2 regions of the Hydrogenophaga sp. SNF1 genome follow, and region 1 is predicted to be linked to the other one. Evidence: predicted binding sites of a transcription regulator. Region 1 holds the regulator's gene; the other holds the start of a gene.
The links. Region 1 encodes FNR, which switches genes on or off when oxygen is low (the NO sensors DNR and NnrR bind a similar motif). Its sites were predicted from a motif close to TTGATNNNNATCAA; they were not measured.
Positions count from the first base shown of each region.

Region 1 (4,516 bases):
CACCGAAATCTTCATGTGGATCGAGCGCCGGGTCGAGGGCGATCGCTCCGCCCGGCTGCGCCTGGACGCCGCGCCCATGAGCGCGGCCAAGTTCGGCAAACGCGCGCTCAAGCACGGGCTGTGGGGCGCGCTGGCGCTGTGGACGGGCTTCACCTTCGTTGGCTACTTCACGCCGATCCGTGAGCTCGCGGGATTGGTGGCCAGCCTCTCGCTCGGGCCCTGGCAAACCTTCTGGATCCTGTTCTACGGCCTGGCCACCTACGGCAACGCGGGCTTCCTGCGCGAGCAGGTGTGCAAGTACATGTGCCCCTACGCGCGCTTCCAGAGCGCCATGTTCGACCGCGACACGATGATCGTCACCTACGACGAGGGGCGCGGCGAGCCGCGTGGCGCGCGCAGCCGCAAGGCCGACCCCAAGGCCCTCGGCCTGGGCAGTTGCGTGGATTGCACCCTGTGCGTGCAGGTCTGCCCCACCGGCATCGACATCCGCAAAGGCCTGCAGTACGAGTGCATCAGCTGCGCGGCCTGCGTGGACGTGTGCGATGAGGTGATGGACAAGGTCGGCTACCCGCGCGGCCTGATCCGCTTTGCCACGCAGAACGGTGTCGCCAAGGGCTGGAACCGCGCGCAGATGCTGCGCCGCGCCCTGCGCCCGCGCGTGCTGGTCTACAGCGGCGTGTTGCTGGCCGTGTCGCTGGCGGTGCTGGGCAGCCTGTGGCTGCGCACGCCGCTCAAGGTGGACGTGATCCGCGACCGCGGCGCGCTGGCGCGCGAGGTGGAACAAGGCCGCGTCGAGAACGTCTACCGGCTGCAGATCATGAACGCCACCGAGGTGGCGCAGACCTACGAGCTGCGCGTGGAAGGCCTGCCGGGCATCGCCCTGGCGTCCGGCGATCGTGTGGAGGTGGCGCCCGCCGAGGTGCGCGCCGTCGCCGCGCGGGTCCAGGTGCCGCCCGGCGCGGCCGCGAGCGGCTCGCACCCCATCCAGTTCGAGGTGCGCGCCGCCCAGGACGAGCGGGTGCGGGTGCGTGAGAAGAGCACCTTTCTCGTTCCCCGATAACGCTTCCGCAGGAGACCCCATGAACCCCGATCCGATGAGCACCGACGCGCCCGAGCCCTGGTGGCGCGTGGGCCCCATGTGGCTGGTGGTGGGCGGGCCGCTGGTGGTGGTGGTGGCGGCCATCGGCACCGCCGTCATTGCCATCGAGGGCGCCGACCCGGTGCTCGACAAGGCCGCCTACCAGGCCACGCTGGAGCAGGCGCGCCGCCTGCAGGGCGCGCAGCGCGACGAGGCCCTGATCGGTCTTCAGCCCGCGCACCAGGCGCGCAACCACGCGGCCTCGCCCGTGGTCCGCGAGGGTGGCCACTGACATGGGCCGCCGCTGGATGTGGGTGGGCTGGCCGTCCTTCCTGATGGCCGGCGTGCTGGAGATGCTGGTGTTCGCGGTGGTGGACCCGGGCGAATTGCACTGGCAGGGCGTCGCGCTCGACTGGTCGCGCCCCGCCGTCTACACGGTGGCCTTCTTCGTGTTCTGGGCGGTGACGGCGGTCGCTTGCAGCCTGAGCCTGTGGCTGGCCCTGCCACCGCAGGACGCGCTCAGGAGCAGGTCTGCGGATTGACGATGCGCCGCAGCGCCTCGGTGTCCTTGATGTGCACGTAGCGCTGCTTGACGTCGATGATGCCGTCGTCGACGAACTTGGAGAAGGTGCGGCTCACCGTCTCCAGCTTCATGCCCAGGTAGCTGCCGATCTCCTCGCGCGTCATGCGCAGGTTGAACTCGGACGGCGAGAAGCCACGCGCCTGCAGGCGCTGCACCAGGTTGAGCAGGAAGGCCGCCAGCCGCTCCTCGGCGCGCATGCTGCCCAGCAGCAGCATCACGCTGTGGTCGCGCACGATCTCGCGGCTCATGATGCGGTGCACGTGGTGTTGCAGCGGGGTGAACTGGCGCGACAGTTCTTCGACCTGGTTGAAGGGCATGACGCAGACCTCGGCGTCTTCCAGCGCCACCGCGTCGCAGGCGTGGTGGTCGCTCACGATGCCGTCCAGGCCGATGATCTCGCCCGCCATCTGGAAACCCGTGACCTGGTCGCGCCCGTCGGCGGTGGTCACGCAGGTCTTGAAGAAGCCCGAGCGCACGGCGTAGAGCGAGGTGAAGCGATCGCCGACGGAGAACAGGGCTTCGCCGCGCTTGACGCGCTTGCGGGAGGAAATCAGTGTGTCGAGCTGGCCCATTTCCTCCGCGCTCAGGCCCATGGGCAGGCAGAGTTCGCGAAGGTTGCAGCTTGAGCACGCCACTTTGATGCGTTGCGCGTCCATGTGCGTCGTTCCTGAGTGCATGACAGGGAGCGAGCATACCCCTTTGGGTCCGGGATCACAGGGCCGCTTGACCAGGATCAAGGCGTCTGGACACGCCAGCCGGCACAGTGGGGCCATGCCAGAAGGACCCGCCGTGAGCCATGTGATCCCCGATGAACTGCTGCGTCGCTTTGACGTTCCGGGGCCGCGCTATACCTCTTACCCCACGGCCGACCGCTTCGTGGAGGCCTTCACCGAGCAGGACTACCGCCTGGCGCTGGGACAGCGGCGGGCCGGGTCGATGGCACTGCCCCTGTCACTGTATGTGCACATCCCGTTCTGCGAATCGGTGTGTTACTACTGCGCTTGCAACAAAGTTATTACAAAGCACCATTCGCGCGGCGCCGAGTACCTGCGCCACCTCTCGCGCGAACTGGACCTGCAGATCGAGCACCTGGGCGCGGGCCAGTCGGTGTCCCAGCTGCACCTGGGCGGCGGCACGCCCACCTTCCTGAGCGATGCCGAGCTGGAAGACCTGATGGCCATGCTGCGGCGCCACTTCGCGCTCGCGCCGGGCGGCGAGTACTCCATCGAGGTGGACCCGCGCACCGTGAGCGCCGAGCGCCTGCGCGCGCTGCACCGCCTGGGTTTCAACCGCCTGAGCTTCGGTGTCCAGGACTTCGATCCCGCCGTGCAGAAGGCCGTGCACCGCGTGCAGCCGGCCGAGCAGGTATTCGCGCTGGTCGACGCGGCGCGGCAGATCGGCTTCGAGTCGGTCAATGTGGACCTGATCTACGGCCTGCCGCTGCAGACGCCCGAGTCCTTCCGGCGCACGCTGGCGCAGCTGCAGGCCCTGCGGCCGGACCGCGTGGCGCTGTACGCCTACGCGCACCTGCCGGCGCGCTTCAAGCCGCAGCGGCGCATCGTGGCGGCCGAGCTGCCGGGCGCGGCCGACAAGCTGGCGATGCTCTCGGCGTCGCTGGACATCCTGCGCGCGGCGGGCTACGTTTACGTCGGCATGGACCACTTCGCCCTTCCCGACGACGCCCTGGCCGTGGCCAAGCGCCAGGGCCGGCTGCACCGCAACTTCCAGGGCTACAGCACCCAGCCCGATTGCGACCTCATCGCGCTCGGTGTGTCGGCCATCGGCCGGGTAGGCGCCACCTACAGCCAGAACGCCAAGACCCTGGACGAGTACGTGGACCTGCTCGACCAGGGCCGCCTGCCCATCGTGCGCGGCCTGGCGCTCACGCGCGACGATGTGCTGCGCCGTGCGGTGATCATGTCCCTGATGTGCCAGGGCGAACTGCAGTTCGAGGCCATCGACCTGGGCCACCTGATCGACAGCCGCCGTTACTTCGCCAATGAGCTGCGCGCGCTCGAGCCCTTCGTGGACGAGGGCTTGGTCACCCTGGACGAGCAGGGCGTGCAAGTGACCGAAACCGGCTGGTACCTGGTGCGCGCGATCGCCATGGTGTTCGACCGCCACCTGCAGGCCGACCAGGACCGCGCGCGGTTTTCAAGGATTCTCTGAGCGCGCCGATGTCCGGTTCCCTGTTGATCACGGCGCTGCTCATGGGCCTGGTGGGTGGGCCGCACTGCATTGCCATGTGCGGCGCGGCCTGCGCGGGCATCGGCCGCGCGGCCGGCGAGCGCGGCACGCGCGCGCTGCTGGCGTTCCAGCTCAGCCGCGTCGCTGGCTACGCCAGCGTGGGGGCGCTGGCGGCGGGCTCGGTGCAGGGGCTGGCCTGGCTGGGGGCGCATACGCAGGTGATCCGGCCGCTGTGGACCATGTTCCACGTCGCGGCCCTGCTGCTGGGCGCCTGGCTGCTCTGGCGGGCGCGCCAGCCGGCGTGGATCGACGGCGTGGGCCAAGGCATCTGGCGCCGCGCGAAACCCGCCATCGCGCGACTCGGCCCGCGCGCGCCCTGGGTGCTGGGCTTCGGCTGGGCGCTCATGCCCTGCGGCCTGCTGTATTCGGCGCTGCTGGTGGCCTCGCTCTCGGCGGACGCGGTGCAGGGCGCGGCGGTGATGGCGCTGTTCGCCATCGGCTCGTCGGTGTCGCTGTTCGCGGGGCCCTGGCTGCTGCTGCGCCTGCGCGAGGCGCGCTCGGGCGCCTGGGGCATCCGTCTGGCGGGGCTGGCGCTGCTGCTGGCCTCGGGCTGGGCTCTGTGGATGGGCATCACCCAACCCACGGGGCTTTGGTGCCTGTGAGCGCAC
Region 1 is NZ_CP139793.1:2,703,120-2,707,635, forward strand. It holds gene ccoG (cytochrome c oxidase accessory protein CcoG) at 1-1,060, shown strand, start outside; gene SOM08_RS12905 (nitrogen fixation protein FixH) at 1,080-1,370, shown strand; gene SOM08_RS12910 (hypothetical protein) at 1,372-1,620, shown strand; gene fnr (fumarate/nitrate reduction transcriptional regulator Fnr) at 1,598-2,317, opposite strand; gene hemN (oxygen-independent coproporphyrinogen III oxidase) at 2,433-3,830, shown strand; gene SOM08_RS12925 (sulfite exporter TauE/SafE family protein) at 3,839-4,510, shown strand.

Region 2 (4,516 bases), 940 kb from region 1:
ACCCGCTCTTGCCGGTAGTCCAGGGTCACGGGCTGGCCGGGGGCGATCTGCCGCACCAGGCTGGCGCCGGTGAGCTGGCGGGCCTGGTCGTCGCTGACGCGGTCCTTGCCGGCGAGCGCTTGCGCGGCATCGGGCCGGCAGGCGCCCGGGGTGGCTGGTGCGCTGGGCATGGGGCTTTGGCAGGCCGCGAGGCCCAGGAGGGTGAGTGCGGCGGCGCCGGCGGCGAGCGGTTTCAGCTTCATGGCAAGCCCTCCCGGCTCAGGTGGCGGCGGGCGGTGGCCATGTGGAATGGCGCGATGGCGCCCGCGGCTGGCGGTGTTGGAGCGGGTGATGGGAACCTTATCGTGTTCCCAACTCGTTGATTGATAACGAGTTTTCCGCACTCGGCGAACCGAGATGGACATAATTATGGACTGAAAAACCACGCTTGGTCAACGCGCGCTCCGAGCAAGTCCAGTGCGAGCCATGGACAGCCAGCAATAGCCAATGTACCCCAGCGCTCAACGTCACGAGGCCGGCTCATCTCCTTTTAGCAGGAACTCCTCGTGTGCGCGCTGCAGGAACCGCCTCATGGGTTCAGAGGGTTCGGCGCCGCGGCGCAGCAGGTAGGTGGACAGCATGGGTGGCGTACCGGCCAAGGGGCGGACGGTTATGTCGGGGCGGTTCAGGGTCTGCACCTGCGAAGCAATGGCGAAACCGATGCCGTAACCGGCACCGACCAGAGTCAGCATCACGCCTAAGCTCGTCACCTGATCTACCAGCTTGAGCGGCTTGGACGCACCTTGAAGCACTGCCTGGATCTGATGGTGGCAGCCCGATCCCGCGTCGGGATGGCACAGCACCAGCGGAAACTTCAAGGCTTCCTCCAGCGGCACTTCCGCATGCACAAGCAAGGGGTGGCGCACGGGCACGATTACTGATAGCGGATCGGTCCAAACAGGCACGGCGACGAGGCCATCATTCACCGCATCCGAGAGCGCAAAGCCGATGTCCAGCAGATCGTTGTGCAGGCCCTTGAGCTGCTGCGCGAAAGGCAGCTCGAAGACGCGAATCTCCAGTTCCGGTTCTTCCTCGCGGCTGCGCGCCAGCAAGGTGGCAATGTGGGGCTGCGCCAAGCTGTCGCAGATGGCGATGCGCAGATAACCCTGATAGCCTTGCGCCGCCGCCTTTGCGGCACTCACCGCCTGCTCCACGGTGGCCAGCACGCGCCGGCTCTCGCCGAGGAACACTTGGCCGGCCCAGGTTAGCCGTGTCTGGTTCGCGCTGCGGTCGAACAGCTGCACGCCGAGAGTGGCTTCGAGATTGCGCATTGCGCGCGACACGGGCGATTGCTCGACGCCAAGGCGCTCGGCCGCTCGTGCGAAATGCAGTTCTTCCGCGACCGCAACGAAATAGCGCAGTAGTCTGAATTCCAAAGCGGCCTCCTGTTTGCCCGTTCTTGGCCGGCGCCCACCTCATGTGGACTCCGTCTCGCTCTCTCCTACGATGATTGGAAAGAGGTTCTGGCTCTACAGAGGGAACAGATTCGCCACAGTCCTCCTTACTTCATCAACACCTCAGACTCACCTGTTTCGACTCACGCATCAGTTTTGAATGCCTGGTTTCTGCCCAAAGGCCTGCACTCCACCAGGCGAATATCCCAAGCCCCGAGCGACAAAGCCGCGTTATGGCGTCAGCAACTCCCGTAGCATCGCTACGTGAAGGCGCTCCCATGCGCTCATCGCATCAGGGGCCGCCGCGCCGCGGACCACGCAGTCGAGCATGGCATGTATGCCGGGCGACAGGATCAGACGCGGCTCACGCGTGATGGCACTGCTGCGCAGCGTGCCCTGCTGGACGCCACGCTGGAGCAGGCGCGCCACATCGGCGATGTGCGGCTCAAGCATGGTCTGGTGCCATTGGTCGAAGGCCTGCGGCGCACGCGTGCCGTCAGCCAGCAGCAAGCGCACAGCCTGCAGCACCGAGGCATCGCCGAAGGATTGGTACATCGGCTCCACAACGCGACTCACCAGGAGGTCCACGGTCACGGGTTCGTCGTCCGCCAAAGGCTCGGGGGCGGCCGGCACAGGCTGGACTAGGCGCTTGAGCAGTGCGCCGAAGATCTCCTCCTTGCTGGCGAAATGCGTGTAGACGCCGCCTTTGGACAGACCCGTGGCCGCGGCGATGTCGTCCAGGCGTGCGGATGCGAAGCCCTTGTCGGAGAACACATGCAGCGCTGCGTCGAGGATCTGCGTGACGCGAGTGACTGCAGGCAGGCGCCGGCGCGGCGGGCATGGCTCGCTGACGCCGGGCGATGCTGCCGAGATATCGTTTCTGATCATGGTGGTGTGTGCTAGATAAGAAGAAGCCGACGCCTTACCCCGGCGACTGTTCGCCTTGTCATCGTGGTCATGCAACAATATACTACTGACCGGCCAGTCGGTATTTAAAAGATGATCGATTGATATATGTCAAATTCATCCTCCGGGAAAGTCCCAAGATCCTACCCATGACCTCTGCAACCACATCCTCATTGCCAGGCGCGACGCTGGCGGATCGTCTCGACACGCAGGCCCACGCCCAGCTGGCTCGGGCCTCCAGCGGACTCTCGCCGGCCTCTGCGTTGTTGGCTTGGCAGGATTGGGCCGTGCACCTGGCCACCTCGCCCGGCAAGCAGATTGCGCTGGCGCAGCTGGCCGCCACGCAGGCCCAGGCGCTGGGTCAGTACATGCGCGAGCGCCTGCAGGCCGCGCCGCACCAAGAGCAGGTGCTAGTCGAGCCGCCGGCACAAGACCGCCGCTTCGTCGATCCGGCGTGGCGCAAGTGGCCGTTCTGTCTCTGGCAGCAGTCCTTCCTGCTGACGCAGCAGTGGTGGGATGCTGCGACCCATGGCGTGCGGGGCGTTGATCCGCACCACGAGAACATGGTGGCGTTCTGGGCGCGCCAGTATCTGGATGTTTTTTCACCCGGCAACCAATTGCCCACCAACCCGCTGGTGCTGCACCGGACGGCCGAGGAACTCGGCGCCAATCTTGTGCGCGGCGCGCAGCACCTGGCCGAGGATTTGCGGCAGGCCGCCACCGGCACCGCGCAGGAGACCGGCTTCACGGTCGGCCGCGATGTCGCTGTCACGCCCGGCCAGGTGGTGCTGCGCAACCGCGTGATGGAGCTGATCCAGTACGCGCCCGCCACCGCCACCGTGCACCCCGAGCCGGTGCTGCTGGTGCCGGCCTGGATCATGAAGTACTACATCCTCGATCTGTCGCCGCAGAACTCGCTGGTGAAGTACCTCGTGGACCAGGGCCACACGGTGTTCTGCATTTCCTGGAAGAACCCCGGCGAGGCAGAGCGCGATCTCGGCATGGACGACTACCTGCGCGACGGCTTCCACGCCGCGCTGGATGCCGTCAACGCCATCGTTCCCAAGCGCAAGGTGCATGCCACCGGCTACTGCCTGGGTGGCACGCTGTTGGCCATCGCGGCCGCCGCCATGGCCCGCGACGGCGATACGCGCCTGGCCAGCACCAGCTACTTTGCCGCGCAGACCGACTTCAGCGAGCCCGGCGAGCTGGCCCTGTTCATCGACGAGAGCCAGGTCAGTATGCTCGAAGCGCAGATGGCGAAGACCGGCTATCTGAAGGCCAGCCAGATGGCCGGCGCGTTCCAGATGTTGCGCTCCTACGACCTGCTGTGGTCGCGTCTGGTGAACGACTATCTGCTCGGCGAGCGGAGCGGCTTCAACGACCTGATGGCCTGGAACGCCGACGCCACGCGGATGCCGGCGACCATGCATTCGCAGTACCTGCGCCGGCTGTTCCTGAACGACGACTTGAGCGAAGGCCGCTACCCGGTCGGTGGCCGGCCCGTGTCGCTGGGCAGCCTGACGCTGCCGACTTTCATGGTGGGCACTGCCACGGACCATGTCGCGCCCTGGCGCTCGGTGCACAAACTGCACTTTCTCAGTCCGGCCGAGATCACTTTCGTGCTGACCAGCGGCGGCCACAACGCCGGCATCGTGAACCCGCCGGTGCCCACGTCCAAGCGCCATTACCAGGGGCTGACGCGCGAGGCCGGTGGCACCTATCTGGCGCCCGACGACTGGCTGGCCGCCGCACCCACCGTGCAGGGCTCGTGGTGGCCGGCTTGGCAGCAATGGCTGGCCGCGCACTCGGGCGAGCCAGTCAAGCCGCCGCGCCTGGGCAGCAGTGCCTATCCCGCGATCGCTGATGCACCCGGCAGCTATGTTCTGGAAAAGTAAATGACTAACTCATTGCAAGGCAAGAAGGGCCTGGTGGTCGGCATCGCCAACGACCAGAGCATCGCCTGGGGCTGCGCACGCGCCCTGCGCGATGCCGGCGTCGAACTTGCCCTCACCTGGTTCAACGACAAGGCCCGCCCGCATGTCGAGCCCTTGGCGCAGAAACTGCAGGCCGCTATCACGCTGCCACTGGACGTGGAGCAACCCGGCCAGATGGAGGCCGTGTTCGACGCCATCGCACAGCGCTGGGGCCAGCTGGATTTCGTGTTGCACTCCATC
Region 2 is NZ_CP139793.1:1,761,268-1,765,783, forward strand. It holds gene SOM08_RS08530 (I78 family peptidase inhibitor) at 1-242, opposite strand, end outside; gene SOM08_RS08535 (LysR family transcriptional regulator) at 507-1,415, opposite strand; gene SOM08_RS08540 (TetR/AcrR family transcriptional regulator) at 1,665-2,321, opposite strand; gene SOM08_RS08545 (PHA/PHB synthase family protein) at 2,489-4,237, shown strand; gene fabI (enoyl-ACP reductase FabI) at 4,238-4,516, shown strand, end outside.
Region 2: SOM08_RS08545 (PHA/PHB synthase family protein) is a predicted target of FNR. The motif match lies at 2,441-2,454, and genes of this name have one in related genera.